DNA from 3 places in the Paenibacillus sp. OSY-SE genome. Region 1 is predicted to be linked to each of the others. Evidence: riboswitches for the same ligand, from Rfam matches in the RefSeq annotation. Region 1 holds a riboswitch; each other region holds the start of a gene.
What was found. Region 1 has a riboswitch for cyclic di-AMP ahead of A372_RS0109240 (CAP domain-containing protein). Riboswitches for the same ligand answer to the same signal wherever they lie in the genome.
Positions count from the first base shown of each region.

Region 2: linked by a shared signal. The riboswitch ahead of A372_RS0125295 (TrkH family potassium uptake protein) and the one ahead of A372_RS0109240 (CAP domain-containing protein) in region 1 are both predicted to bind cyclic di-AMP.
Region 3: linked by a shared signal. The riboswitch ahead of A372_RS0107795 (3D domain-containing protein) and the one ahead of A372_RS0109240 (CAP domain-containing protein) in region 1 are both predicted to bind cyclic di-AMP.

Region 1 is NZ_ALKF01000167.1:14,756-25,282, reverse strand. Features, by position in the region: gene A372_RS0109280 (endo-beta-N-acetylglucosaminidase) at 1-1,030, shown strand, start outside; gene A372_RS0109265 (TrmB family transcriptional regulator) at 1,797-2,579, opposite strand; gene A372_RS0109260 (hypothetical protein) at 2,659-2,976, opposite strand; gene A372_RS0109255 (DUF1361 domain-containing protein) at 2,973-3,593, opposite strand; gene A372_RS0109250 (tagatose 1,6-diphosphate aldolase) at 4,097-5,131, opposite strand; gene A372_RS0109245 (class I SAM-dependent methyltransferase) at 5,393-6,205, shown strand; cyclic di-AMP (ydaO/yuaA leader) riboswitch at 6,294-6,426, shown strand; gene A372_RS0109240 (CAP domain-containing protein) at 6,433-7,164, shown strand; gene A372_RS0109235 (ArsR/SmtB family transcription factor) at 7,342-7,710, shown strand; partial or broken gene A372_RS33670 (arsenic resistance protein) at 7,740-8,204, shown strand; gene arsC (arsenate reductase (thioredoxin)) at 8,329-8,739, shown strand; gene A372_RS0109220 (hypothetical protein) at 9,029-9,334, shown strand; gene A372_RS0109215 (FUSC family protein) at 9,577-10,527, shown strand, end outside.
Region 2 is NZ_ALKF01000199.1:34,828-45,354, reverse strand. Features, by position in the region: gene A372_RS0125310 (Tm-1-like ATP-binding domain-containing protein) at 1-306, shown strand, start outside; gene A372_RS0125305 (phosphoenolpyruvate hydrolase family protein) at 327-1,160, shown strand; gene A372_RS0125300 (CPBP family intramembrane glutamic endopeptidase) at 1,382-3,073, opposite strand; cyclic di-AMP (ydaO/yuaA leader) riboswitch at 3,314-3,472, shown strand; gene A372_RS0125295 (TrkH family potassium uptake protein) at 3,532-4,890, shown strand; gene A372_RS0125290 (potassium channel family protein) at 4,929-5,597, shown strand; gene A372_RS0125285 (GntR family transcriptional regulator) at 5,677-6,036, opposite strand; gene A372_RS0125280 (hypothetical protein) at 6,229-7,065, opposite strand; gene A372_RS0125275 (LysR family transcriptional regulator) at 7,148-8,062, opposite strand; gene A372_RS0125270 (succinate dehydrogenase cytochrome b558 subunit) at 8,396-9,070, shown strand; gene sdhA (succinate dehydrogenase flavoprotein subunit) at 9,087-10,527, shown strand, end outside.
Region 3 is NZ_ALKF01000162.1:6,040-16,566, forward strand. Features, by position in the region: gene A372_RS0107760 (PSP1 domain-containing protein) at 1-666, shown strand, start outside; gene yabA (DNA replication initiation control protein YabA) at 701-1,087, shown strand; gene A372_RS0107770 (methyltransferase) at 1,209-1,973, shown strand; gene rsmI (16S rRNA (cytidine(1402)-2'-O)-methyltransferase) at 1,975-2,895, shown strand; gene A372_RS0107780 (AbrB/MazE/SpoVT family DNA-binding domain-containing protein) at 3,170-3,424, opposite strand; gene A372_RS0107785 (HD domain-containing protein) at 3,782-5,056, shown strand; gene A372_RS0107790 (TatD family hydrolase) at 5,151-5,918, shown strand; cyclic di-AMP (ydaO/yuaA leader) riboswitch at 6,111-6,314, shown strand; gene A372_RS0107795 (3D domain-containing protein) at 6,626-7,747, shown strand; gene rnmV (ribonuclease M5) at 8,134-8,706, shown strand; gene rsmA (16S rRNA (adenine(1518)-N(6)/adenine(1519)-N(6))-dimethyltransferase RsmA) at 8,711-9,604, shown strand; gene yabG (sporulation peptidase YabG) at 9,701-10,527, shown strand, end outside.

The DNA.
Region 1 (10,527 bases):
GCCGGCACCGAAGGCTCCATCTCAATTTAAGGTTGCTCAGGCGTTCTTCGACGACAAGCAGGCATCCTTCTATCTGTCGTGGGATTTTGCTGAAGATTGCGATACCGATAACATATGGTACTATGATCTGTATCGTGTCCGCGATGGGGAACGTGAAGCGATTGGCCGCATCTTGGATGGCGTCTACTATGTGAAATCGATCGACCGCCACGGGGAAGAGACGATTACGTTGGAAGCAGTGGCTGTGAACGTCGAGGGAACGGAGAGCGAAGCCTCCGTCATCACTTGGCAGTGGGGAGACGGGGAACGGGCTGAATACAGCTATGAGCCTATTCCAGCAGAGCACATCGTGCCGCAGTATAATGCGGAAGAGGATATCGTCCTTGAGGCCGGCTGGTCCCGTTATTTGAATGTCCGTGTTACGCCTGCTACGGCGTCCAACCTGGCATTGACCTGGAGCTCCAGCGACGAGAAGGTTGTAGAGGTAGATGAACGCGGTCAGCTTACAGCCATAGCGTCAGGAACCGCGTCTGTCACGGCGCAAGCTGGGGAAGTGATGGGCGAAGCGGGCATATCGTTCCGTGTCGGCGTTAAGGTTGTCGCACCTGTTGCGCCACCGGAGCAAGGCGTGTCGCTGCAAGCTGAACAGTACGACCGTTCCAACGGTCTGTTCATTCCGGGCAACTACGTTCATGTGCGTGATTTGCATTTTGCCGATTGGATGGCGTTCGATGATGTTGACTTCGGCGAGCAGGGCGTAAGCCGGATTACAGTTCGCGCTGCGGTATTGACCGAAGATACACGCATGCAAATGATGCTTGGCGGACCGGAAGGCAAAGCCGTAGTGGATATGGAGCTTCCGCTGCACGATGGCAAGCTGGCTCCGTTCTACAAGGAATATACGATAGAGCTGGCGGAACGGCTGACAGGCAAGCAGAATCTGCACATTGCATTCACGAATTCGAATATCCGTAAATGGCAAGTGCGCGATGCGGGCATTTGCGATATCGATTGGATTCATTTTGCATAATGGAGTTACGATTTCGAAAGAGGCCGCTTTATCCCGTGATATCAGGGCAGGGATCTAATATAAGATGAATTAGATTGGTTTCCTGTCGAAGTAAGCTTCATGAAGTGAGCTCCATTGGAAAATATACAGTCAAATGTGCGGATTAGATGGTTAGTCGGCACGTGGACTGTATTTTGTACAGTGGATTGGGCTGTTTTTCAGCGATTGGTGTGAAATGGGGGCAAAGCACTGGATGAAATCCAATGGAACTTTCTTCGGAAAGAGGATACGCGCTAATCCATTGTACGAAATCCAATGCAAGCTTAGACTCGGAGGCACGAACCAGCCTTCAGCTCAGCATTTGCTCTTCTATGTTCAAAAAGAAGGCGAGGCCAGCGTGTGAACGGCGGTCTCGCCTAATGATCGAATTAACGTGTCAGTAGCGTCTGTATTTCGGCACGCAATGCTTCGTTACCGGCAATGATGCCTGAAGCGCCCCAGGTAAACGCCCCTCCATTCACGTCCGTCACGCTGCCCTGTGCCTCTTGGACAACCCGTATTGCATGGAAGAACTCTTTACGATACGCATCATATACCATTGCAAAAACAGGCTGCCCGTCCTCGATCAGGCAGAGGGACATGGACCAGAATGCAAAGTCCTGATGTAAATGAACGCCTCCGTCGACTGGATCAAATACCCAGTAGGCATATAGAGTTCTCCTTCAGTTAATAATGGTATTCATGAATACTACTATGATTCAGTTAAAAAAAGAGGGAATACCGCAGGTTATTCAAGTATTTCCCTGTAAGGATTGATGATCTTGTCATAGTGCTGCCCATACTTCTCTGCCAATTGATTGCCGAAATCCCGCTCAATCCGATCCATAATGACGTCGTGATAGAAGCCGTTTTGCAGCAGCTCGACCACGGAAGGATGATCGGTTTCCAATGCGGACAGCTTGAGTGACTTGCCGAAGCTGCCAATGAGCGCGGAACGGGAGTCGCAGAGAATGGAAAAACGTCTGGGTTCCAGATACTTCCACTCTTCGCTCCGCCTATGCACCAAAACATGCTTTAATCGGGTATGGCATTCGCCGATGGAAATAACCGTTACCGCAACACCCCGTCGTTCCGCCTCCAGCAGCGACTCTTCGAACCAGCTTACATCTTCCGCCCATATGTCCGCCACGATGCTTTTATCTGCATTGGACAACAAACGTCGAATGGTCGTTTCCAGCGCTTTATCGCCCTGCCAGTTATAGAACGACGCGGACTTCCGTGAAGGGGACTGCAATTGCTCCAGCAGCGTGTGGGCTGTCTGTTCAAAATCCGTCTTCAGCAGTCGAACGAGCTGCTCAATGGGCACGGCGCCGTATAAAACAGGTTCGGCTTCAACCGCCCGGCATATTCCTTTGTCTGTCAAAGACCGGAGTGCCGCATACACATTTGAGCGGGATACAGATACTTTTTTGGCCACCTCATAACCCGATATGTTCGGTTCTTCATGCAGTACCAAGTAGCATCTTGCTTCCAGATCGGATAAACCGATTTTCCGAAGTTCATCAATCAAATGAGTTACCTCCTTTTTGCAATGTTTATTATAGTGTTATTTTAAAATACTACTTTTAGTATATCAATACATTGTTCACTTATCCGGGAGATGAAAGCCACCCAAAAAAGACGAAAAACAACAAATATTGTATAAGAATGAGGACATAAACTCGTCTCCAAACTTTTCGTGCTTGCGGATCTAATCGCTCAAAAGCATAGCCTGCACGTTTTTCTAATTTTCTAATTTGATAAACATACATATTAAGACCAAACAACAGTATAAACCCAATACAGCCCCACAACACAGATTTTTCATAACGATACAGCAGTCTTGAAACGTAAACTTGTGTAAATAACATAACAACACCTATCGTGATCATCCATACCGTAAATAACCAAGTGTGAGTGTCATTCATAACGAATTCCGCCTTGAATCTGAAAATAACCACCACATGATGAACTGCAGCATACTCATCCAACCTATGAATAGCAAAGAATCCCCATTGATTGAACTCAATACCTGACTAACTAACGAGAATGGCTCTGTAAATAAATGAATAGAGTGAAAACGCAGAAATCTTCCTATGTAGACCCCAATGCTGCACAGGATGATAAAAGCCAATAGGATCGTCTTGCTCCACTTTATATGTAAGATAAGACTGTGAATCTGTTTTAACATAAGAATGTAATAATAAATAGCCAATACTACTCCGCTTATTAAAACAAAAAAGTTCCACCATTCCTCAACAATCAAACCTTTTTTAAAATTAAACTCAAAAATTTTGAGATGAATGAGATCCGTTATCACGTAAAGGACATTAGGGGATAACAGTATAAAAACAATATAAAAAGCGGCACTAACGGGGATTTCCCGCTTGCTCTTTGCTTTAAATAAGGGCAATAAAAAAGCAAGCTCCAAAGCGGCAAAAGCGAGAAACATATTTAATATCATAAATGAATAGGCCGTATCAAAAATGATAAGCATCAGTATATAGGCGAAAAAACAAAGTCGTGCTTTTGCGCGTTCATCCATGAGAAACCTCCTTTACATTGATCCGGGACTGCTGCAGATGTGGTCAAGCCGATTACATCGCATGTATAGACACGAGGTGAGTGTCCGCCCTTTTTGTTCCATCCTACGCTGAAAATATGGCTGCACGATACGCAAATATTGTAGCAAAATGGCTTAAAAAATGATATTTATGAACCTTACAGGACACTTACACTTTTGTAATGTGGAGTTGATGTGAATCTGACGTTTCATCCCCGCATCTCTTCCCGAACGGGCCGGACATCTTGGGGTATGTGAGCAGGTTCTATATATACATACTCGACATCGAATATTCCTGAATATCCGAACAAATCTCCGAATTTCGGATATGCAACGCGCCGTTTTTTGCTGCCGACATCTCGATCTCCACAGCAAGATGCTGATGTGTGCCGATGAGGACCGAACGACGCAGCAAAGCCCCTGTCCAAGAAAGCCCCTGTCCGTCTTGGACAGGGGCAGTCTTAAATCAAGCGCCTGCAGTGCTCTTATGATTCGGTAATGACGATCTGATCCTTGCCGCCATACACCGTCCACCAAGGCTTCGCCGCTTGCTGCAGCACTCGATTCAAATGCTCCATGCGCTGCACGCCTTCATCCTTCAGCCATGCGCGCAGGCCAGTATCGCCATTCTCGCCATACACGGCAATGCCGTCTTGCCAAGTGGCGCGGCCACAGAGCACGCCTGAGAACGGAACGCCTGCTTCGCCAGCGAACTCCAGCGTCTCGATGAAGTCCTCGTTCGAGACGCCGCCGCTCAAATAAATAAACGGAACCGTCGCAATTGACGCCGTATCCCTGAAGTGCTGCAGCGCCTCTTCGCGCGTATATACCGCTTCCGCTTCATGGCCCCGGTTCGCTGCCGTGCCAGACACGTATGTCATGTTGACCGGCACTTCGACCTTGAGACAGTCGAGGTGATACTGCGGCTTCGTGAATTCGCGCATGCTTTTCTTCACTTTTTCCGGCTTCACCTTAGCGTATTCCGGACCCTTCGCATCGGCAATGTCGTCACAATACGTGACCGGTTCGAAGAAGAACGGAATATCGTTCGCCTTGCACTCGGCGCCGATACGCTCGATGAACGCGTGCTTCTGGTCGTTAATGTGCGCCGCATCGTCTGGGTCGTAGTACATCAATATTTTGATGGCGTCTACGCCTTTGTCCGCATAACGGCGAACAGACCACTCCGGCAGCAGGTCGGGGAGGCGCCCTTGGACGGTCGCGTCATAACCGGTCTTCTCGTAAGCGATGAGCAGTCCTGCCTGCTTATCACGCGCTTCCGCTGCGCTCCAGCCAAATTCCGGATCTAGCAGAATGGCCGTGCTGTATGGGGTCAATTCCTCGGTTACGGCCACCTTGAATTCTTCCACATGCTTCACGTCGGCTTCGTGGCCGAGCGCCTTGGTCAGCGACTTCTTCAACGAACCGCGCTGATCGAGCGCTGTTGCAATGACCAATCCGTGTTCGTCCGACAAGCGCGTTAACGCTTCGTATTTGCCTTTTGTCATCTGTACTTTCATACCAAGCACCCCAATCGTACATTTTTCCTTCACTACTTCATTACATCAATATTCCCATCATGAAACGTTTCATGAAGAAAAAATAACAAATACAGAACATTCATGAACGATTTTCAACAAAAATTCAAGTCTTTTCGTTGTGACTCTGCTTCCAGCTCCATTTGAAAACGGTGACGTTAGCTCTAGAAATGAATTGTCAGAATGTGCCACTGCGTGCTATATTCAACTGATATATCGGACAATAAGGGGGAAGGGATGTAGATGAGTCAAATGATAAACTATTATTCTTCGTTCGACGAATGGGGACGTCTCGAGCGGGAACCTTTGGAGTTCACGGTCAATTGTCATTATATTAAATCGCACCTCCCGGAAAAAGGACACATCTTGGATATCGGGGCAGGTCCCGGAAAATATGCGATAGAGCTAGCGAAATCCGGATATGACATCACATTGGCGGACATTACACCAAAGCTGGTCGAAAGCGCACGAGAGAAGGTACGGGAATACGGGCTTGAGCGCCAGTTTCAAGGCTTTGACGTTGCCGATGCGAGAAATTTGCAGTTGTATGCCGATGAGCAATTCGATGCTTCTTTGATGTTAGGCCCAATGTATCATTTGCAGCAGGAGGAAGACCGGGTTAGCGCCGCTCAGGAATTGCATCGTGTGACAAAGTCAGGCGGCCTTGTCTTCGTCGCATTCATGCCGAGAATGAGGCACGTGGCAACTTCGCTATTATATCCGCAGCATTGGAAGCCCAATGACACAATAGAAGGGCTGACCGAGTTTATGCGCACCGGAGTTTTCAATCATAGCGACGAAGGAAGGTTTACGGGAGCCTATTATTTTCCCATAGAAGAAATTGAGCCGTTTATGGAAGCGCATGGGTTCGAACAAGTTAAGCTCATCGGATCGGGCAGCATTGCGGGCTTGATGAAGCCGGAGCACTGGCAGTATTGGCGCGACCAAGGGGAAGCAGCGTTTCAATCGATCATGCAAATTGTTATGGATGCAGCAGACAGTCCATACATCCTAGGAACCTCGTCTCATTTGTTGTATATAGGGAAAAAAGTATAGGCTGAACTTCTTACATGGTTATATTTTCATAAAATAACATTAAATTTAAAATGAATCGAACGGGAATCCGTGTTACGATCTGGACGTACCAAAAATAAGGCCGAAGCTCATCTGAGCACGGGGGAACCACACATTGGGGTGAAGTCGCATAGATGCGGCAGGGGGAATCCTCTTTGACCCGAACCCGTCAGCTAACCTCGTAGGCTGCAAAGGGAGAGATAATCTGAATGAAAAATACGTTCAAGAAAGTCGTTATCACGGGAGCACTCGTTCTGGCACCAGTCGTGGCAGCAGGTTCGGCAATGGCCGCTCCGCTGAATGTTGCAGCTCAAGCACCTAATCAAAATCTGACGAACATCGATTGCTCCGGCTTCGATTTCAATACGATACTGCAAGGCAATGAGCAGAACAATCAGAACTTGACCGATATGTTGAACAAGCTGTTTCCTAATACGAAGCCTGTAGTCACACAACCAGATGCTGCGGTACCGGACAAGAGCAAGCCTGAACCGGCGACTCCGGCACCAAGCAAGCCAGCACCAACAACACCTGCAACAGGTACGGAAAATCCGAACCAAGGCGTGACGGCTAACTCCGATTTCGCTGCGCAAGTGGTTGATTTAGTGAACCAAGAGCGTGCCAAAGCAGGACTTGAGCCATTGAAATCGGACGCGGCGCTCACTAATGTCGCAATGGTGAAGGCGAAAGACATGTACGACAACAATTACTTTGATCATAATTCGCCGACCCTTGGCTCTCCGTTCGATCTGATGCAGTCCAAAGGGATCCAATATCGTACCGCTGGCGAGAACATTGCCAAAGGACAACGCACACCGGAAGAAGTAATGAATGCGTGGATGAACAGTGAAGGTCACCGTAAAAACATTCTGAACGCAAGCTATACTTCAATCGGCGTTGCATACTACAATGGTGAGTGGGTACAAGAATTTACAGGATAATGACGAACTTTGAAGCCGAAGCCTGCAGAGCAATCTGCAGGCTTTATTTTGCGCTCGTGAACGGAAAACGATGCAGTTACATAAGAATGGAACAGATGTCATCATAATTGTATTGAATATATAAGCAAATAACTATATGGTGATATTATATTTGATGAAGAAGACAGGAGGTGCAAGATGGAACATATGGATCATGCTGAACAGAAGCATACAGCAATTGAGAACGTATCCGCCTTTTTAAAATTACTTGGCGATCCGACTCGTATGACGATTGTGGCCATATTGTCCCGGCGCGAATGTTGCGTATGTGAGTTGCTTGAAGTATTCGACGTCAGCCAGCCTTCAATCAGCCAGCATCTGCGCAAGCTGAAGGATGCGAATCTCGTCAAGGAAGCTCGTAAAGGGCAGTGGATTTATTATTCGCTGCAGCCCGCGAATCCACACTACGCCCTGCTGCAGGAAATTGTTGGACGGCTGCCTGAACCATCCGTACAGCTGCGTACCATCGAGGCAAGCCAGGCGGCGAATCGGTGCGGCAATGGATGAAGATACGGAGCGCAAGGGAGTGTAAAGCAATGAACAGTACAAATTCGAAGCGATTGTCGGTGTTGGACCGCTACTTGACGTTATGGATCTTTCTCGCTATGGCGCTTGGCGTCGGGCTCGGTTCTATATTTCCGGGATGGGTCGACGGCTTGAATAGATTACAGGCGGGCACGACCTCCATTCCGCTTGCGATCGGCTTGATTCTGATGATGTATCCGCCGCAGGCAAAGGTTCGTTATGAAGAGATGGGGCGTGTATTCAAAGACGTTAAGGTGCTGATCTTATCACTCGTGCAGAACTGGATTATCGGCCCGCTTCTCATGTTCTTGCTGGCGATTCTTTTGCTGCCCGACCATCCTGAATATATGGTTGGTCTCATCTTGATTGGCCTCGCACGCTGCATCGCAATGGTCATCGTATGGAATGATCTGGCGCAGGGAGACACGGAATATGCTGCAGGGCTAGTTGCGTTCAACTCCGTATTTCAGATTTTGCCGCGGTCATCGGACCATTGGTCGAAGTCCCGGTCATGATCGGATTAGTTCGGATCGCTCTGCGGATGCAATCCTCCTTATTCCCAACCAAATCAAAACATCCACAGAGAGTGAGGAAATCGAAATGACAGCGAAAAAGACGATATATTTTCTATGCACGGGCAATTCCTGCAGAAGCCAGATGGCGGAGGGGTTCGGCAAACACTTCTTAGAAGAGGGATGGGACGTGTACTCTGCCGGCATTGAAGCGCATGGCGTCAATCCGAAAGCCGTTCAAGCGATGGCGGAAGTGGATATCGATATCTCTGGACAAACCTCGAACGTCATCGATATGGAGCTGTTGCGCCGCGCTGATGTGGTCGTGACCTTATGCGGTCACGCGAATGAGGTCTGTCCTGCGGTTCCGGCACACGTCCGACGGGAGCATTGGGGATTCGACGACCCGGCAGGGCAGGATTGGTCCGTGTTTCAGCGGGTCCGTGATGAGATAGGAGCACGTATTAAGCAGTTTGCAGAGCTTGGTTATTCGTCATAAATGCAGCACAGCAAGCCTCGACATGCGTCAGGTGTTGAGCCTGCCGAGAAACCCGCAATGAAGAGAAACGAAACCACATGCTATGACCGAGTAAGGTCGTGTGCCTGTGGTTTTTTTGATCTTGCAAACAAAAAGAAGCGCCCTAATTCGGGGTGCTCAGAGCGTTGCATTCTATTTCTACTTGGAAACGGCAGAAACGGACAAGTAATGGCAAGTTTCTGTGCTGATACCTAAAAATTGCGCATATGGTGAAGTATATCTCATTACAGTAAGAACGGAGGTTCTTCCCTTGCACAATAATCCTGCTCACCAGCAGTTGGTTTATCAGGCAGACCCCGCGATGGTTCAAGCCATGCATTCGGCCAGGGAAAAAGTTCACCATGTCTGCAACATGTATAAGGATCGGCATGTGCGAGTTCAGACGGTTGACGGTCAAGTATATGATGGGGTCATCTCAAATGTCGATAGAGATTATCTTTATTTGCATACCCAGCATCCCATGCCGCAACGCTCACTGTACGGTTCGTATTATTTTAATAACGACGTCATTTTGCCATTGGTGTTGTATAATTTGCTGGTCATTTCTTTGTTATAGTCATCAGACAGCGTCTGCTGCACGGTTGAAAAAAAAGAGTCCTTGCACCACTAAAGTGCAAGGACTTATTTGCGCGTCCGCAGCGTCCATATTAAAATCGGCCGCCCTCGCGCGCTCTTACCTCCTGATGCTTGATACAGGCAGACTTGCCGTATACAATAGGAAGGTACTTCATCTCGATACCAATAGAGAAGGAGTAAGTGAATATATTGCGTCATATATTAGTTAAAGGAGGGGTGACTGTGGCATTTGGCGCTAGAGTATTGAAGACGGGGATCGCGGTTACCCTGTCGCTATATATCAGTATGTTCCTGCAATTCAAGACACCGGTCATTGCCGCGGTAGCTGCGATCTTCGCGATGCAGCCGTCCATCTACCGTTCTTGGCGTTATTTTCTGGACCAGTTCCAGACTAATACGGTTGGAGCAGTAGTAGCATTATTGGCGGGGATGGCCTTTTCCAATGCACCGATTGCGGTAGGTATCGTCTGTATTCTGGTCATTATGATATGTTTGAAAATGAAAATGGAAGAGACCGTCGGTCTGACGCTCGTGACGGTCATTACGGTAATGGAAGCCTCGGGACAATGGGATTATGCATTGATTCGATTCGTGCAAATCCTGATTGGCATCGGTTCGGCGTTTCTCATTAACATTTTGTTCTTCCCGCCGAATCCGAAGGTTCAATTCATCGGGCAGATCCAGACCGTCTTCAACAAGATGTCGCTGCTTCTGCGCACGATTATTTCGGATGAGATCAAGGAAGCCGCGTTCCGAACAGAGAAGCAAGCTCTGGAAGACATTATGAAGTCGCTTGCGGATAAGTACAAGCTGTTCGAGGAAGAGACGAAGAAGTTAAAGCGCGCCAAGTACCGGGCTACGCGCCAATTGGTTGTGTACAAGCATCTCTTGAATACGCTGTGGAAGGGGATGGCGGTGCTGAATGCGATTGAAGAGCATTATTTTCAAACAACCCGGACGCCGGAGACGAATAAGTTCTTCGATCATCATCTGGAGATGCTTATCAAATGTCATGAACACGTGCTGCTCAAATTCGAGGACAAGGTAAAGCCAGACAGCACGGAAATTGAACTGATGGAAGCAGAGAACGAATTGTTTATGCAGAAGGCAATGCAGCATTGCGTACAAGAACAGGAAGGGATGCTGCGCCTCTCGATTGTGGCGGCGTCCATG
Region 2 (10,527 bases), on a different contig from region 1:
AACCCGACCGTGACTTTAATGAGAACGACGGTTCAAGAAAATAAAGAATTAGGCAAGATCATATCCGGAAAATTAAATAAGGCGACCTCTCCAACCGCATTAATGCTGCCTTTAAAGGGTGTTTCCGGGCTGGATGTGGAAGGACAGCCTTTCTATGGAGCAGAAGAGGATCGCGCCTTATTTGATACGCTAAGAAATAATATTGACCAAAACGCCGTAGAGCTCATTGAATTGGACTATGACATCAATGATAAACATTTCGCTTTAGCGGCAGCTAAAAAGTTAATCGAATTGATGCAGAAATAGAGAAATGAGGAGGAAGCAAAATGAAACAAACTCGTCAAGAAATCATAAACCAATTGAAAGAACATGTAGCTAAAGGTGAAATGATTCTAGGAGCCGGAGCAGGTACGGGGATTTCTGCAAAAAGCGGTGAAGCGGGCGGAGTAGATTTAATCATTATTTACAACTCGGGAAGATATAGAATGGCTGGCCGGGGATCGCTTGCAGGATTATTGCCTTATGGGGATGCTAACCAAATCGTTGTAGATATGGGAGCGGAAGTATTGCCAGTTGTGAAGCATACTCCAGTGCTTGCAGGCGTGTGCGGTACAGACCCTTTCAGAATGATGGAAGTTTTCTTGAAGCAGTTAAAAGAACAAGGGTTTGCAGGCGTGCAAAATTTTCCGACCGTTGGCTTGATTGATGGCGTCTTTAGAGCGAACCTTGAAGAAACCGGGATGGGCTATGATTTAGAGGTTGATATGATTCGGAAAGCACACGAGCTTGATTTGCTTACTACCCCATATGTATTTGATGAAGAACAAGCTATTAAAATGGCTAAAGCGGGTGCGGATATTTTGGTAGCGCACATGGGCTTGACAACAAAAGGAACAATTGGCGCGAAAACCGCATTGACTCTTGAGGATTGCGCCAAGAAAATCCAAGCTATTACCGATGCGGGCAAATCTGTAAATCCAGATATTATGGTCATTTGTCATGGCGGTCCGATTGCTGATCCGGAAGATGCTCAATATATTTTCGACAACACCGTAGGTGTGGATGGATTTTTCGGTGCTTCAAGTATTGAACGGTTTGCCACAGAGGTTGGTATTAAACAGCAAGCAGAAGCATTCAAACGTGTTAATTTAAAATCGTAGAATTTATAAACTTTTCAGGGGAAGCCATAGGTTTCCCCTTATTTACGTTTTTGTAGAGTTACTTTCCCTCGCCCATCCATTCGGCTATTAGATTGTCAAAAGTAGGCTCCTCAAACATCGGATTATGTCCGCTATGCTCAAAAATCACTTTCTTCACGTTCGCATAAGTGTCATTTATCAGATCCCATAACGAGACCGCAGCAACCTCCGCTTGTTTTGCTCTATGACATGGGTAACATGTTCACTTTGCGTTGATGAAGATTCTTTAAGCCGTATATAATCAGCACCGGCAGTATCAAGTATAGCGCGCCGAGCGCCGAGCCAGACACGGTTCCTCCCAGTAAGTAAGACATGCTCATCAACAAATTATCCAGCATGAGGTGGGCGAACAATGCCGTCCAGAAGCCGTGCCTCAGCATGATGTACAAGAATATAAAACCCATAATCAACAGTTCAACCGGCCGGGAGTAGAACGGGAATATCGGATAAGTGACATGTCCGAAAGCCCAGATGAGCGTCGGGATGAGACCAGCTATCCATGGATTTCTCACCCAGCGCTGCAACAGTCCCGTGCCGAACCAGCGATAGACGCCTTCTTCCGATATCGCAGCCATCCAAGCGAGCAGAGGATATAGCGCCGGCAGCCTCAAGTTAAGCGGAGACTGTGATGCATCTGTCGTCGACCATGCGCCAAATCCCGTCTCCAAGGCGGCGAAGATAAACGTCTGCACTCCAAGCAAGAGCCCTGCATAGACCGTGCCGAGCCAGAAGGCACGGGGCAGCACCGTACCGAACTCCGGACTGCTCCAGGTTGGCATCAAGCGCCGATGCTTAGACTGATCCCACAAGCGTGTGCCTGCTAGCAAGGAGAAATAGAGCACCACTCCCTGAAGCACTGTAATTCCGCCTTGGACGATCAAAGCGTACTCCATACGGATCTGTGCGGCAGGCACCCCGAATTGAAGCGAGATGAGGCCAGGCAGCAGGTTCCAGATATGAAGCAGGGAGATTCCGCATGAGACGATGGACAGTGTGATTATCGTACCGGAGCGGAATCGGATAAGCTTGCGGTAACGAATGCACGCGACGAGCGCGAGAATGCTGAGCAGCAACGACATCCATGTATAACCAATTTTATAAATGGACGAAGCGGTGGCGGTCTGCTGCAATTCCTCTGTTTTATAGCTTAGCGGCACCTCCCATACTGGCTTGGCTGTGACGACGTCGTTGTTGTGAAAGTGTACGACGAAGTCAAGCGTTGCGCCGCCAACTTTGGCTTTGGGCACCGTGAACCGTATTTCGTCCTTGCTGTTCAAGCTTTCTTGCTGAATGTTCAACTCGGATGATGACCAGCCCAATTGTTTTATGGTCTGTTCCGCCACGGCGCGATAGTCTAACGTTCGGGAGACGACGGAGTCATCCGCGGCAGTTGCCGGGCGTCCGGTGAAATTGAAGCCGATAATCTGGCCGTTCGTCATGTTGACATCGATGCTCAACACATCAGGGCGGCCTCCGCGTACAACGGAGAGCAGGACTTGATACCTATCATACGGAGCCTTGCGGCTCCAAGGCTGGAAGGCTTCCGTCAAACGTTCCTTGCTGATATATCCAGCCAGCGTGGAATCCGTCTGATACACGACTGTCGGGTCAGCACTTCGCAGCGTCAGTTCGGATCGCCAAGACTGCTGCTTCATGTACTGAATCGCCTTGTCGGCCGCCTCCGTCTTCGTAATCATTGAGACCTGTGCGCCTTCCTCCGGGCTCACCTCGAATTGCAGTAAGGGAATAATAACCTGCACGGTGAGAAACACTATGAACCCAACAATGGAAGCAATAAGTAAAGGCTTGGTTATGTAATAAGAAGGTGCAGCCTGATTATGAGCATCATGGTGTGCTTGATGGGTAAAAGACATCTTTTTTCCTCCATTTAGTCGTATATACGCAGTTCTCTTTTATTATTGTATCCACTTCATTTGTGTAAAGTCCAGCAGAGGAATGAAGCTACGCCTTGATAATGAAAGAGTTCTCGATACATTTCAAGAAAATGGGGTTTTGTAAGCGCTATTTAACGTTATTTTTCAGCCTATTCAACTGAATTTGTTCGATCTTTGACTTTGTGCGCGAGTAGGGAAACGTATATAATCTCGTTATGAATTGCATACATGCCGAGTTTCGTCAATGTACGAAAGCGGGGGAACCGATTAATGGGGTGAATTTCGCGTATGACGGGTCATAAGAACCGTCTGCGAATAGGGCAGCCTGAACGTGCCCGAATCCGTCAGCTAACCTCGTAGGCAAGTGCGTCAGGATACCAGCGATAGCATTGGATTTCCAGTGCTTTTTTTCGTGGACAAAAAGAGGTGACACCCCCTTGAAGCTTTCAAGGAAAAACAGGATTTTACATTTAACGCCGTCACGCATACTTGTCGTTGGATTTGCATTAATTATTTTATTAGGCGCATTTCTGCTTATGCTGCCGATATCAAATTCCAACGGACAGCCGCTGTCTTTTGTTGATGCGTTTTTCACAGCAACATCAGCAACCTGCGTGACCGGGCTAGTTGTGGTCGATACAGGCACCAACTTTACGGTGTTCGGGCAAGTGGTCATTATGCTGCTCATTCAAGTCGGCGGGCTTGGCTTCATGACGATGGCGACGTTGTTCGCGCTTGCTTTTAAAAAAAGAATTTCGTTAAAGGAACGTCTTATTTTACAAGAAGCGCTTAATCAAGGCAGCATGGAGGGAATTGTCCGCCTTATCCGCAAGGTGCTGCTGTTTGCCTTCTGTATCGAAGGAGCCGCCGCCATTCTGTTTGCGACGCGTTGGGCGTTCGACCTGCCACTCGGACAAGCCATTTATTTCGGGATATTCCATGCGGTGTCATTGTTCAACAATGCCGGATTCGACCTGTTCGGTTCGGTGTACGGACCGTTCTCCAGCTTAACGAGCTATGTAGGAGATCCGGTCATTAATACGGTGGCTATGTTGCTCATCGTACTCGGTGGGATTGGCTTTATCGTATTGTCCGATGTAGTGGATTATCGCCGTACCCGCAAATTGTCGCTGCATACGAAGATTGTTTTGACAATGACCGGACTTCTTATTGTTATCGGCACAGTCGTTATATTCATTTTTGAATTTACCAATACACGCACGCTCGCCGGTTTAAGCGGGTGGGAGCAGTTCTGGGCGTCTTTGTTCCAGTCTGTCAGCCCGCGTACGGCCGGCGCGAATACCATTGATATCGGCGCTATGCGCCAAGCTTCCCAGTTTTTTATGATCATACTGATGTTTATCGGGGCTTCGCCCGGTTCAACCGGGGGAGGGATCAAGACAACGACGTTCGCCATTCTTGTCGGCGCGGTCATTACGATGATTCGGGGAAAAGAGGATATCGTCATCTATCGCTATCGCTTGGCGAAGGACAGAATATTCAAAGCCGTTACGTTGACCTTGTTGGCGTTATTCCTGGTCATTATGGTCTCGATGATATTATCGACGACAGAGGACCATCCGTTCCTTATGATTTTGTTCGAGACGACGTCCGCCTTCGGCACGGTCGGCTTGACAATGGGCTTAACGACGGATTTGACCGATTTCGGCAAGGTGCTTCTATGTTTGACGATGTTTGCCGGACGATTGGGGCCGATAACGCTGGCCTATGCGCTCGGACCGAAGAGCGAGCGGGAACTGTACCGCCATCCGGAAGGCAAGATTACGATAGGGTAAATAGAGAATAGTAATGGATGAAGGAGTTAATAGCTATTATGGAGTTGCAGCAGTTTGCAGTAGTCGGGATGGGACGATTCGGATCGAGCCTTGCCAAGGAACTAGTCAGACTAGGACATCAAGTGCTGGGCATCGATAAAGATGAAGAGGTAGTTGCGGACATGACGGGCATGGTGACCCATGCCGTCGTGGCGGATGCGACGGATGAAGATGTGCTCCGCTCGCTCGGCATTCGCAACTTTGATTGCGCCATTGTTGCGATTGGCGATGACATCCAGACGAGCATCCTGGTCAGTATTCAGATGAAGGAGCTTGGCGTAAAGAAGGTAGTCGCCAAGGCGCTGTCTGACCTGCATGGCCGCGTGCTTGAGCGGCTTGACGTAGATCGGGTTATTTATCCCGAACGAGACATGGGAATCCGCGTTGCCCATCAGCTTGTGTCTCCGAATTTGCTCGATTATATCGAGCTGTCGAAGGAGTATACGATTGCTGAGCTCAGTGTACCCGGCTGCATGCAGGGGATGTCGCTGAAGGAATTGAACCCGCGGGCCAGATTCGGCTGCAGCATCGTCGCGCTCAACAAGCCGGAAGGCATCATTATCGCCCCGTCGGCCGAGGCTGTCCTAGATGAGCGGGACATTATGGTCATGATCGGAACCAACAATCAAATTGAGGATTTCGAAGAAGCGATTATGTTGAAAAAATAAAGAACACGCCGCCTGTTTGCCCGTCCATTGACGGAGTTAAGCGGGCGGCGTTTTATTTGTCTATGGGATTCACAAGCTGTCACTCCTGTATTTTCAAAATCATGTTGGCAAGCTCTTGCTTGTCAATTTCCAATGCTCTCGCTTCCTGAAGAATGCGCGGCAGCTCGACCTCTGCGAACTGGGCGCGGCGTTTCTCGCGCACGAGACGCTTCGCTCCTTGGCGCACGAACATTCCCACACCTCTTTTCTTGTACAATATGCCTTCGTCTACAAGCAAATTAATACCTTTGGCAGCCGTGGCTGGATTGATTTGCAGCACTTTGGCGAATTGATTGGTGGAAGGCACTTGGCCTTCTTCCTCTACGGCACCGATCAATATGTCATTTGCAATCATGTCGGCGATTTGCAGATAGATCGATTTGGACTCATCCAACAGCAATGGATTCACCTCGTTTCGTCCGGTTATCGTACTTACTCCACGCCGCATGCGCGGGCAAGCATTATTTCATGACCGCATTGGTTCATTACTCATGTGACTAACTATAGTTTCTGAAAATAAAAAAAGCAAGAGGCGCGATAACGCCTCTTGCCTGCAGCTTGCCATTGCAACCGTCTGCCGGCAAGGCAGCTGTTACAGAAAAATCTTCGTTAAAATGAGCAGCAGCACGAAGTAAAGGGCGATGCTGCTTGCGACGTACAAAAACCGGTTGTCGCGCGTCACTTCCGCCTGCTCCATCGTCTCGGATACCGTCATGATGACGGAGGTGAACCAGACGATGCCCGCGATCGCGAGCGACAGGGAAGTGAAGCTGATGAGCATCATGAGGAAGGCGACCAAGTAGGCCGGACCGTAGGGCATTTGCATCGCAGCCAAACGGACGAGGAACGTCTTCACGTCCGAACGCTGCACGCCCTTCCAGCGGCTGACGAGCCAGAGCGCGCCGAACAAGGCGGCGAGCGTAATAATGTAAAGCAAGACGAGCTTGATAAATAAACCGATAGACTCACCTGCGTTTAGATAAGCGCCGAAAGGATTAAGCATGGACATGAGACCGCTAAATATGCTAAAAGCGAACAAGGCGAAGCCAATTGCCGAAGCCGCCACTGCAATGACGCCGTACAGCCAGTCGGAGGCTGGCTGTAGAGCAGAGGCTTCCGTCGGATGCTTCATCAATTGAACGACGCGCTTCATATCAAAAGCTGATTCGCGCTTGGCTCCGAATGAAGCCCCGCCGTACGAATTGGAACCATTCGCGTCCAATGGTTGGTTAGGCACTTGGCCCGGAGCCGCATAAGGTGCCGAAGCGTCCATCGCTCCAGCAGCGGCGGCTGTCTCCCGGTGACTGGCGATTTCTTGGCGGACTGCCGATTCCTTCTGATCGGAAGTGCCGCTTAAGGCTGCCTCCTTGGAGCAGGTGTGGGGCTCATGCTCATCCAACTTCTCCCCACAACGGTTGCATACATCCATCTAACATCATCCTCCTGAAAACCCCTAGATTAGCAAAGTTTACTTTTTTCTTTTTCTATTTCAATTTCGACAGCAAATGACATTATTCCTTCTTGAAAATGTGATTCCATGTCGTCGCCGCCTGCGTCGTTTCTTCAATGAACCGTTTGGCCGCATGGCTTAAGGCGGCTTGCTCGGCGTATACAATAGAAGTGATGCGTTCGGTTTGCTTCAGCTCTTTTAAATGAATGGCGACCAATTTATTGTCCTGCAGCCATTCTGAGCGCAGATACGACTTCGGCAGCAGTGCAGCGGCATGGCTCGTCGACAGCAGCCGCACGATCGCCTCGAATGAATCGATCTCCATCCGGATATCCGGCATGATGCGATAGCGGCGGAACAGATCGTCGATGAGCTTGCGGTACCAGGAGCCTTTGGAGAACAGCAGCATCGGCAAGCCGTTCAAGCGGGCCATCGACCAGTCGCGGCAGTCTGCCAAGTCATGATTTTGCGGCAGCACCAGCTGCAAATGGTCTGCAAACAGCGGGATGCATATGAGGCCTGGTTCACGTATGGCATCAGCTACGAGCCCTAGATCAACCGATTGCTCGCGTACCTGAGAGACAATTTCGTGGGTCTTGCCTGTTACGGCTTTTACGTTAGCTTCCGGATGCTTTTTCACAAATAAGGAAACAAACAGCGGCAGCGTCGTCTGCAGTGTCGTTAAGCTGGCGCCTATCGTGACGGTAGCATGTCCTTCCGCCTTGTAATCGGCGATAGACTTCAAGAAATCGAGCTGGCGGTTGCGGATGTCAAGCGCGAATTCATAAGTAACCTGGCCGACGCGCGTCAGTTCGAGCCGTTTGCCGTTCCGAATAAACAAATCGACACCGAGCTCCGCTTCGAGCTTCGCAATCTGGCGGGACAGAGCAGGCTGAGATATGTTTAGCCGTTTGGATGCTTGATTCAGACTGGTCAACTCGACGACCGATGCAAAGGACTCTAACAAATCCAACATATTCTGAGACCTCCCATTTCATAAATAATATGAAAATGCAAATTGTCAATGATCTCACACTTATGCGATTTAGTTATAAAAATTATAATAATATTGCAATTCCATTATAAGCAAAAAAGGAGTAACATGGAAGTGTCACAAGTTGTTCACATTACGAGGAAGCGGTTACAAGGGCTACGCATGAGCGCTGTCGAAGGAAGCAACAACAGGGTTTTGCAGCCCTGATAAAAAAGTGACAAAATGTTGACGCTTTCGACAGGCACAGGTAAAATGAGGATGTTTCATTACCAAAATCTACATGGATGCAAAATGGAAAGGGGAAACGGCACGCTTATGAAACGAGGTTATTTTTACTCGCGGAAGTTGCACTCGCTTCTAGGGGTTATCCCGCTTGGGTTCTTTCTTATTACTCACATGATATCCAACTACTCCGCATACGAGGGCGGAAGGGAATCGTTCCAAGACAAAGTCGCATTAATCAACGGTTTGCCGCTGGTGTTTTTCATGGAAATGTTCTTCATTTGGCTTCCGCTTCTGTATCACGGTGTGTACGGCCTGTATATCGCATACACGGCCCGCAACAATGTGGGGAATTACAATTATGGACGTAATGTCGCTTTTCTGATGCAGCGCATTACCGGTGTGATCACGTTTATCTTCGTGACATGGCACGTTTACGAGACGAGGGTGCAGGTGGCGCTAGGCAACATTACCCATGAAGAGCTCGGCTCTCATATGAACAGCATCGTTACGCAGCCAATGATGTTCATCATCTATCTGATTGGAGTCGTTGCGGCATCGTATCACTTTGCGAACGGCATGTGGGCGTTCCTGGTCAGTTGGGGTATCACGGTCGGACCGCGCTCACAAGCCATTTCTGCTAAAATTTGCATGGGCCTGTTCGTGCTCATGTCCACGCTGTTCGTGCTTGCGCTGTTCGCCTTCCGGGGGAAAGAGTTCGAAGCATCTGCAGCAGCGATACATTCGTTAGTTACCATCATCGGTTAAGGGAGAGTGGCGCAAAGTGGCTAAACAGAACATTATCGTCGTCGGCGGGGGCCTGGCTGGGCTGATGGCAGCAGTTAAAGCAGCGGAAGCAGGCGTTCACGTCGACCTTTTTTCTTTAGTTCCAGTGAAACGTTCTCACTCTGTCTGCGCACAGGGCGGCATTAACGGTGCGGTGAACACGAAGGGGGAAGGAGACTCGCCTTGGGAGCATTTTGACGATACCGTGTACGGCGGTGACTTCTTGGCGAACCAGCCCCCGGTCAAGGCAATGTGCGAAGCGGCGCCGGGCATTATCCACTTGATGGATCGCATGGGGGTTATGTTCAGCCGGACCTCCGAAGGCTTGCTTGATTTCCGCCGTTTCGGGGGCACGCAATACCACCGGACAGCGTTTGCGGGCGCGACGACAGGCCAACAGCTGTTGTACGCGCTTGACGAGCAGGTGCGGCGTTGGGAAGCGGCAGGACTCGTGACGAAGTATGAGCACTGGGAGTTCCTGTCCGCTATCATTGATGATGAAGAGATTTGCCGAGGCATTACCGCTCAGGATCTGCGCTCGATGGATATTAAGTCATTCGTGGCGGATGCGGTCATTCTGGCGACTGGCGGCCCTGGCATTATTTTCGGGAAAACAACGAACTCTGTCATTAATACAGGAACAGCGGCGAGTGCGGTATATCAACAAGGGGTGCGTTATGCGAATGGAGAATTCATTCAGATTCACCCGACGGCGATTCCGGGCGATGACAAGCTGCGCTTGATGTCAGAGTCGGCGCGTGGAGAAGGCGGACGCATCTGGACTTATAAAGATGGCAAGCCATGGTATTTCCTCGAAGAGAAGTACCCGGCTTACGGGAACTTGGTGCCGCGTGATATCGCAACCCGTGAAATCTTCCACGTCTGCGTAGATTTGAAGCTGGGCATTAACGGGGAGAACATGGTGTACCTGGATCTGTCCCATAAAGATCCGAAAGAGCTGGATGTGAAGCTAGGCGGCATTATTGAAATCTATGAGAAATTTATGGGCGACGACCCACGCAAAATTCCGATGAAAATATTCCCGGCCGTTCACTATTCGATGGGCGGCATGTGGGTCGATTATAACCAAATGACCAACATTAAAGGGTTGTTCGCCGCAGGAGAATGCGAATATCAATATCACGGTGCGAACCGTCTTGGTGCTAACTCCTTGCTGTCGGCCATCTTTGGCGGCATGGTTGCCGGCCCGAAAGCGGTGGAATATATTCGTGGTCTCGATAAGTCAGCCGAAGATGTCGCTTCTAGCGTATTTGAACGCGAGGCGAAGCTGAGAACGAATAAATATGAAAGCCTGTTAAGCATGAACGGTACAGAGAATGCGTACGTGCTCCATAAAGAGCTTGGTGAATGGATGACGAACAACATGACTGTTGTCCGTTATAATCACAAGCTGGAAGAGACGATTCATAAGATTAAAG
Region 3 (10,527 bases), on a different contig from region 1:
ATCGGTCCGAAGATCGTCGGCGAGAACGATGTAGTGCTTCCCTTAAAGAAGGTAATTCGTATCGCCAATGAAGCAGATGCTTCTTTGGTGGAATCGAATCGTCAAGCAGCTAAGGATGCCTTTACCACCTGTATTGAGAAGATACGGGCTCATCAATTAAAGATGAAGCTGGTGGATGTAGAGTATACGTTTGACCGGAACAAAATTATCTTTTACTTTACGGCAGAAGGCCGCGTAGATTTTCGTGAGCTGGTAAAGGATTTGGCCAGCGTATTCCGCACTCGGATTGAACTTCGACAAATCGGGGTACGGGATGAAGCGAAGATGCTGGGCGGTATCGGCCCATGCGGACGGGTATTATGCTGCTCCTCATGGTTAGGTGATTTTGAACCGGTATCTATAAAAATGGCAAAAGACCAGAACTTATCGTTGAATCCTACCAAAATATCCGGTTTGTGCGGTCGTTTGATGTGCTGTCTGAAGTACGAGCATGACAATTACGAAAGCGCCAAGGAAGAACTTCCGACGGTAGGAAAATGGGTTGTCACGTCGTACGGAGAAGGCAAAGTTGTCGGCATCAATGCTGGCGAGCGAAAGGTGCATGTTCAGCTGGCTGAGATAAGTAAAGTCAAAGAGCTTCCTTTTGACGACGTTGTTGTAAAATAATGTGGCGGACTTTTTCACGCTCTGGGGTGGGAACTTGGAGAAGAAAGACATTTTTGCGCAGATTCATGAATTGGAAACGCATATGGGAGACCTTCATCAAGAGCTTGGTGCGCTGAAACTCGTCGTCAAAGAACTGCTGGAAGAGAATCAACGCTTGTGGATGGAGAATCAGCAATTGCGCAAAGTGCTGCACCACGAACACCATGAACATTTGGAAGCCTTGCCGGAAGCAGAGGGGGAGTCAGTGCCCGCAGCCGACGATCCTGATCTTTTTAGCGAGGCCAAGGAAAATGTGGTTGGCGAAGGTTACGACAATTTAGCGCGGCTGTACCATGAAGGGTTTCACATTTGCAACGTGTATTATGGACATTTGCGGACGGAAGGCGATTGTTTGTTCTGTCTGTCCTTCCTAAATAAATAACCGCGGCCGTAGGTGAGCGGGAACGGATAAGTTCCCCCGCCTACGGCTTCTTCATATCTAAAGGGGTGGGCCGACTGGCCAAAGTATGGATGCAGGTAAAGGTAGGGGAGTTATGAAAAAAATGAGCGAGACGGTGAAGCTTCAGCCTTCGGAACGGATTGATGATTTACTGACACATGAGCTGAAAATCATTCAAAGCTCCGAAGTGTTTAGCTTCTCCATGGATGCCGTGCTGCTGGCACGGTTTGCGACTGTTCCGGCACGCGGGCGGATTATGGATTTGTGTACGGGCAACGGTGTAGTTCCATTGTTGCTATCGACACGGACCAAAGCGGACATCGACGGCTTAGAAATTCAACCGCGATTAGCCGAGATGGCAAGCCGCAGTGTGCAACTGAATGGATTGCAGGAGCGGGTGACGATAATGGCAGGCGATTTAAAAACGTTTCAGCCGCGGCCGGAACGTCCGTATTACGAGCTCGTGACCGTCAATCCGCCATACATGCCGATTCAGACGGGTGATACGAAGGTGAATAAGCATCAGGCGCTGGCCCGCCACGAAGTGGCATGTACGTTGGAAGATGTTATCCGCACATGCTCGAGGTTGCTAAGGACGGGCGGAAAAATGGCGATGGTGCATAGGCCTTCCCGCTTGACGGACATGATGGCGCTCATGCGGCAGTATCGGCTTGAACCGAAGCGAATTCGCTTTGTTCACCCGCGAGCAGGCACGGAAGCCAATATGGTGCTAATCGAAGCGGCTCGGGACGGGAAGCCGGATGTGCGGTTGCTGCCGCCGCTAATCGTATATAATGAAGGAAATGAGTACTGTGAGGAATTAATGGACATTTATTATGACCAAGCATCGCAGTTGAAGGATGGATAACATGAACATAACGGAACAATATAGTTATCAAGACGCCTCCGACAGAAGTGGAGCGCTCTATTTAGTCGGAACGCCGATCGGCAATCTGGAGGATATGACGTACCGTGCCGTACGGACGCTGACAGAAGCGGATATTATTGCCGCGGAGGATACGCGCGAGACGCGAAAGCTCCTCAGCCATTTTGAGATTCACGGGAAGACGTTGTACAGCTACCATGAGCATAATAAGCAGGCCAGCGGCCCGGAGCTGGTGCGGATCATGCAGGAAGGGAAGCGTATCGCCCTCGTGAGCGACGCCGGTCTGCCAGCCATCTCCGACCCGGGAGCCGATCTGGTCCGGATGACGATAGAAGCTGAGCTTCCCGTCATTCCGATTCCCGGCCCCAACGCCGCACTCTCAGCGCTCATCGCATCGGGGCTGCCGACCGAACGGTTCACGTTCGCAGGCTTTCTGCCCCGCGATAGGAAACGCGCCGAGTTGATGCTGGCGTCACTTACAGCAGAGGCTGGCACGCTTCTCTTCTATGAGTCGCCGCACCGCGTCGCAAAGACACTTGAACGTATCGTGAATACGTTCGGTGCGAACCGACGCATGACGCTGGCCCGTGAGTTAACGAAGCGCTATGAGCACTTCGTCCGTGGCAATGTAAATGAATGTCTTGCTTACGTACTGGAGCATCCGCCGCTTGGCGAGTGCTGCCTCGTGGTTGAAGGGGCAAGCGAAGACGAGACAGCTGCAGCGGAGGCCAGTCAGGCTTGGTGGCAGCCACTAAGTGAAGAAGAGCACGTAGCGCATTACGAAAGGGAGCAACATATTTCCCGTAAAGATGCGATGAAGCTGGCTGCCAAAGATCGCGGCGTCTCGAGACGGGATATTTATCAAGCTTTGTTGCAAATGGAAAAGGAAAGACAAGATGATTAGAAATAGAATAAATGCTGAATAGAACAAATTTTATAAAAAAAATGAGTGGGCAGGAGTGAATGGAGCGAAGAAGGTTGTGGTAACTTCATCCTGTCGCCAACGTAATCATTGGAGAGAAGCGGGCATGATGAAGTGCTGATAGGGCGTGAAACCCGCGCCCCACAACAAAAAAAAGACCCTCATGGTTGGGTTCAATAACCATGAGGGCATCAAGGAAGATATGAAAAAGGTTAGAATTAACATGTGTGATTAGTGCTATTATATACTATTTTTCTTATTTTGTCACAGGTTGAGGAATTTCCGAAATACATTCGTGACAAACAATTTTTCCTTTAAAGTATGTAACGTTTTCAGCATTGCCGCAGAAGATGCATGCAGGCTCATATTTTTTCAGCATGATGCGCTCTCCATCCACGTAAATTTCCAGCGCATCTTTTTCACCGATTCCAAGGGTGCGGCGAAGCTCGATTGGAATGACGACACGACCCAGTTCATCAACTTTACGAACGATACCAGTGGACTTCATCATAGTTTAACGCTCTCCTCTTTAATTACATAATAAGTCACAATTCGACAAATTTCTAATTTGGCTGTTTATTATCGTACCAACCATTCCCAAATTAGTCAACCTGTAAAATTCGTAGATATCGTGCTAATTTATGGTTTTTAGCATTTTTTTAACTGAAATTTAACTATTTTTTACGATTTACTACTCACATTTGCACTTAGATGGTGTTTTTTGTTAGGAAATAAAGGGAAACGCGAATAAACAAAACCTTTTCGACAACATCATCGATTTTAAAAACGATGTCGAATAAACTAATAATGCAAACCTCTAATAATCTTTGCAAGCTGTTTAAATATGCTCAGAGGGGAGTGAAGTCCCATGTTAAAAGAAGAAAAGGTATTTAAAGACCCGGTTCACAATTACGTGCATGTTCAGGATCGCACGATCTGGGATCTCATTAATACGAAAGAATTTCAGCGGCTGCGCCGCATTCGCCAGCTCGGTACGTCATACTTGACGTTTCACGGGGCAGAGCATAGCCGATTTTCCCACTCACTCGGTGTATATGAAATCACACGCCGCATCATTTCCCAATTCGAACGCAATGGCTATGAGGATTGGCCACAGGAACAACGGCTCGTCGCGTTATGTGCCGCCTTGCTCCATGATGTAGGGCACGGGCCGTTTTCCCATTCCATTGAAGAGGCGTTCGGCATGTTCCACGAAGATTGGACATGCCGTATTATATTGGAAGATTCTGAAATTCACCAGGTGCTGCAGCGAATTGATCCGGCATTGCCAGAGCAGGTAGCTGCGGTCATTCGCAAGACGTATGCTTATCCGATTGTCGTCAATTTGGTGTCTGGTCCGCTTGATGCGGATCGTATGGATTATTTGCTTCGGGACGCCTATTTTACGGGTGTCAATTACGGCACTTTTGATATTGACCGTATACTGCGGCTCGTACGTCCATATAAAGATCGGATCGTCGTGAAGGAAAGCGGTATGCATGCGGTAGAGCATTACTTGCTCTCACGATATGAAATGTATTGGCAGGTTTATTTTCACCCCGTTACACGCAGTTCGGAAATGGTGCTGAGGCACATTTTCAAGCGGGCCAAGGAGCTTTATTTGCAGGGCTACTCATTCCGCTATTTTTTGGAACCGCTTGATGCGCTGTTTGAAGGGACGTTGACAACCACACAGTATGTGCAGTTGGATGAGGCTTTTGTACAGACTGCCTTTATGCAATGGATAAATGAACCGGATGAGCTTCTCGCCGACTTGTGTCAGCGATTCATCGAGCGTAAACTGTACAAGTATATTGAAGTGGATGAGTTGAATGCTGAATGGCTGTGCCGTGAATGGCATGCGGCAGGCTTGAATCCGGACTACGACATTATGTTCGATTCACCTTCGGATAATCCGTATGATGTGTATCGCTCGGGAGACGAACCGACGCAGCAGCACATATTGCTGTGGGATGGTCATGACCAAGTGATGGAATTGTCCAAAAAATCGGACATCGTGCGTTCCATCAGCGGCATTCGCCGTGGAAATCATTACATTTATTTCCCGATGGACAAGCTTCAAGCGGTGGAACACCGGCTCACGGATGAAGTGAAGCGGATGTTCCTGCAGCGAAAAAATTGAGTCCAAGAACTGGTCGATGGATGGAAAGTGAAACAAGCTCTTTAAATTAAGAAGGAGAAAGTAATCAATACAATTTTAAAAGGAGCGCATTGACGTGTTATTTGATACGCATACCCATTTGGACAACGAAGCATTTGACGAGGATCGCGAGGCAATGATCGCTCATGCTGTGGAGCAGGGCGTTACACGTATGGTCAATGTCGGCTTTAACCGCGAGACTATTCCTACAACAATGGCGTTAGCTGAGAAATATGATTTCATATATGCGGCTGTAGGCTGGCATCCGGTGGATGCCATAACGATGAAGCCAGAGGATATCGATTGGATTGCCGAGCTCACCAAGCATGACAAAGTCGTCGCCATCGGCGAGATTGGTCTCGACTATCATTGGGATACTTCACCGAAGGATGTTCAGCAGCGTGTATTTCGTCAGCAGATCGGGCTGGCCCGGGAGTTGAACATGCCCATCGTCATTCATAATCGCGAGGCGCATGAAGATGTGATTCGTATTTTGCGTGAAGAGAAGGCGAGTGAAGTCGGCGGGATTATGCATTCCTTCTCTGGCAGCTGGGAGACTGCAAAAATGTGTCTGGACATGGGGTTCTACCTTTCCTTTGGCGGACCGATTACGTTTAAAAATGCAAAGCAGCCCAAAGAAGTGCTTGTAAAGATACCCGATGACCGATTACTCGTCGAAACGGATTCCCCATATTTGACTCCTCACCCTTTTCGCGGGAAAAGAAACGAGTCTGCTCATGTGCGTCTCGTAGCAGAGGCAGCGGCGCAATTGAAAGGAATGGAATTTGAAGAATTTTGCAGAATAACGACTGAAAACGGACTGACATGTTTTGACATACGGTGAAAATCAATGAAAAACCGATGAAATAAAGTTCTAGACCACAAGATAAGTGGATTTGTTCACGAAAAAGCGATTTTGTTACTTTTTTTTAACCCTTTTTGACTTAAAACGTGATTGATACCATCTTTACAAGGTGATTGCAAACACGATATGATTTCTCACAGATGTTCGTAAACACTTGAATATTGTTCCAACCAACCAGTATCGCTTAATCTCCATTTTGGAGAGCGGGGGAACCAAAGCGCGAACAATCCGGGAATGAATACATGTTCATTCATGCGGAATGTATCCTAGGGGTGAATTCTGAACAGCCGAGCCATGAGCCGGTGAGTTGAGATAGGGCGACTCTCACAAGCCCGAACCCGACAGCTAACCTCGTCAGCGTATCGGAGAGAGGGGTCCGCGTGCGTCCTACACTGTTGACGTTTGGGTTTCATTTGGGAAGCCACGACAAGAGTCGCCTCTTACGCTAGGCTTCTTTTGTTTTCTCTTGAAACTTCTTTTTTCGAATAAAGAAAAGAAAGACGTCATAGGGTTATGAAATAGGAGGTGGGAGCAGCCGTTACTGGAGTTGGTGTGAAGAATTCGACCATAGCTTGCACATGAGCTCGATAGATGAACGTATTCTTCGCAAACATTCTTGATATAGTCGCGTCAGATGGAATCATGCAAAACACTCGACGGCGGGACTATGTAAGGAGGACCGAGAAGTGGGAGAGATCGTTAATGACGAAACCCATGAACCCCGATCATCCAGCATGTCGCTCGCAATGCGATGGAAGCATGAAAATGTACGTGTCGTGTCTGTCATTGCTGCTGTTGCGGTTGTTATCACGTTGATTACGGTATTATATATGTATGGTGCATCGAAGAAGACACTGTCCATCCGCGTAGATGGACAAGAGCACGCTATAGAAACACGCCAAGATACGCTTCGTAATGTTTTGGATGAGCATGCGATAGCGGTAGGGGCACATGATGCCGTATCCAAACCGTTGGATACGGAAATAACAGATGGCGATAAGATCGTCATCGAACGCGCGTTACCCGTTAACGTGATGGTAGACGGACAGAAGAAGACGCATTATACGACCAAAAAATCGGTGAGCGAGGCTTTAGTATCGCTTCAAATACCTGTCAAGACGGCTGACAAGGTATATCCGGGTCAAGATGCTGCCGTTGCAAATAATATGGACATTCGTATCGTGCGTGTCAGTAAGAACGTAGAAGAGCGAAAAGTGAAGGTTCCATTCCAAGTCGTCAAGAAAGCTGATCCTACCTTGTTGAAGGGGAAGACGAAGACGGTTCAAAAGGGGAAAGAGGGAATCGTCGTCCAAAAGATTGAAAAAGTATATGAGGACGGCAAACTCGTATATTCGAAGTTAGTGGATAAGTCCGTTCAGACGAAGCAGGTCAATCAGGTTCTAGCCTATGGAACGAAGAAGGAACCTGAAGTGGTCGTTCTGTCGGCAAGCTCTCCGAGTGTCGGCTCTGGCAAAGGGGGCAAGGTCGGCTTCGATTACAAGGATATGCTGGAGAACGTTCAATTAACCGCCTATACGGAACAAGAAGGGTCACCGGGAGCCAAGACCGCCTCCGGCACCAAGGTGGTGGAAGGACGTACGATCGCGGTAGATCCGAAGCTCATTCCGCTTGGATGGTGGGTGTATATCGAGGGCGTCGGATTCCGACGTGCTGAAGATACAGGCGGAGCGGTAAAAGGTAAAATTATTGACGTTTATTACGAAAGCAAAGGTGCTGTACGCAAGTTTGGCAGGAAAAAGGGCCATACGGTGTATGTGATCGGTCCGGTGAAGCCGGAAGCGAATTAATTGATTCGATGACGCGGCAGAAGCCACGCGGTTTGCTGCCGTGTATTTAGGATATAGTAATGAATAACGATTTATGTCATGCTAAGAAGAGGGAGATCCCTCTTCTTTTGTGCTTTTTAGAGTTGTTCAAAAAGTCCCCTTTTGATCACGGAGTATCGCAAGATGTGATTCGGCATCGAATCTTGCATTCACCCTCGAAGAGGTTATGCTTCCGAAGTATGTTTCCTACGGAAACATTTCAGGTGCTCATGTAGTCTCGCCTACACCGCGCTCCTCCTTCTTCGGGTTCTTGCAACCTCCTCGGTGCTGAAAAGCGGCCTTTTTGAACATCTATTTAAATAAGTTACGTGCTCAAAAGTGGGGGACATGAGGAAGGAGTAAGAACGTTGATACGAGAAGTAATCGTCGTGGAAGGAAAAGACGACACCGTTGCAATTCAGCGCGCTGTGGAAGCCGATACGATCGAGACGGGGGGATCGGCTCTCAATGATATGACCATCCGCCGCATTGCTCTGGCGCAAGAGCGGCGCGGTGTTATTATATTTACGGATCCCGACCATGCCGGGGAGCGCATTCGCAAGCTGATCGCTGCGCAGGTTCCCGGCTGCAAGCACGCGTTCTTGCCAAGGCACGAGGCGATTGCAAAAGGGGATCTCGGGGTGGAGAACGCCTCCCCTGAAGCGGTACGTAGAGCGCTGCAGCAGATACGGACAGAAATGCCTGCATTACATACGGAGCTTACGTGGACAGATTTGGTGGAAGCTGGGCTTACAACTTTTGCAGGTTCCGCCGAACGCCGCAGACAATTGGGTGAAAGACTGGGTATCGGCTATTGCAATGCGAAGCAGATGTTAAAACGCTGCGCTATGTTTCAAATCGGGCGGGAAGAGTTCGAACAGGCATTGCATGAACTGGAGGAATCCAATCTCACCGCGCAACAACAGCAGAAGGAGACATGAACGAATGAATCACTCGTTTACGGATATTGCAACACCTTCGCGAACGAAGGAAATTGTTCGCAAACACGGCTTCTCTTTTAAGAAGAGCTTGGGACAAAATTTCTTGATCGATATGAATATAATGCGGCGCATTGTCGATGCAGCCGAACTGGATGCCTCTACAGGGGCTTTAGAGATTGGTCCAGGGATTGGAGCGCTTACCGAACAGTTGGCGAAGCGAGCGGGCCGTGTAGCGGCTGTAGAGATTGATCAGCGTCTCATCCCCATTCTGGACGAAGTGATGGAACCATATCCAAATGTGCAGGTCGTTCATGGCGATGTGCTGAAGGTGGATTTGCAAGAGTTATTCCGCGAACAGTTTCATGGGATGGACAAGGTAAGCGTCGTGGCCAACCTTCCTTACTACGTGACCACACCGATTATGATGAAGCTGTTGGAAGAACAACTTCCGCTGAAGCATATTGTCGTCATGATACAGAAGGAAGTGGCTGAGCGCATGGCAGCGAGTCCGGGAGGCAAGGATTACGGCAGCTTAAGTGTGGCTGTGCAATACTATGCCGAGCCAGAGCTGATTTGCACTGTTCCGGGTACGGTCTTTATCCCGCAGCCTAATGTAGAGTCTACCGTTATTCGACTGCGCGTAAGGGAGGAGCCTCCTGTTCAAGTAGCGGACGAGCAGCATCTATTTGAGGTCGTGCAGGCGAGCTTTGCTCAGCGGCGCAAGACGCTGTGGAACAATTTAAAGGCGCGCTACGGCAGCGTGTGTGGAACGGATGCGCTGGCTGAAGCGGTTGCTACTGCCGGCATTGAGCCGACAAGACGCGGGGAGACGCTGTCTCTTGAAGAATTTGCCCGCTTAAGCGATAGCATAGGACGTGCGGTCAACGCAGCTGAATAATTCAGCACGGTGCGAGCTAACCGTGATGGTCGCCAATGTAGGCAATCACCAAACTGCACTTTTGCCCATAGGATAGTTGGAGAGGTGATCGATCCTATGAAGCAAGGAGATCTGGTCGTACGTAAGTCATACGGCGGCGATATTACATTCCGCATTGATGCGGTTTTTCAGGATACGGCGATTATAAAAGGGACTGAATTTCGTCTGCTCGCCGATTCTCCAGTTCGAGATTTGGTCAATGTTTCGCAAGCAACAATTAAGCGTCGTACGCAGCAAGCTCATATTACTATGCTGGAATCAGTCAAGGCAATTGAGCAACATCAACGCCAACAGACCGAACGCCGCCGCGCCGAGTTTCAATTTGCCGAGGTTCCCCATTCATCTGCTTATTTTGATATGCCTGGCAAGGTGCTTCATTTGGATGGTGATTCGAACTATTTGCAGAAGAGCATGGCGATATATAATCAGCTTCGAGTACCGGCCGAGGGGCATTACGTGCATGAGGCGAATATGGCGGATATGCTGTACCGCTTGCTTCCCCGCGTGCATCCGGACATCGTCGTCATTACAGGGCATGATGGAGTATTGAAAAGTATGAAGGATCGGGATTTATATAGCTTGCAAAGCTATAAAAATTCAAAAAATTTCGTGAATGCCGTACAAACCGCGAGACAGTTCGAACGCCATCTTGATTTACTGACCATCGTAGCGGGAGCTTGCCAATCCCATTTCGAGGCGCTGCTGCAATCTGGTGCGAACTTCGCCAGTTCACCCGGCCGGATTATGATTCATGCATTGGATCCGGTGTATGTCGCTGTGCAAGCCTCGTATACGTCGATTCGCGAAACGGTACAGATAGGCGATATCACATCACATACGATGACGGGACTGGAAGGAGTGGGCGGAATCGAGACACGAGGGAG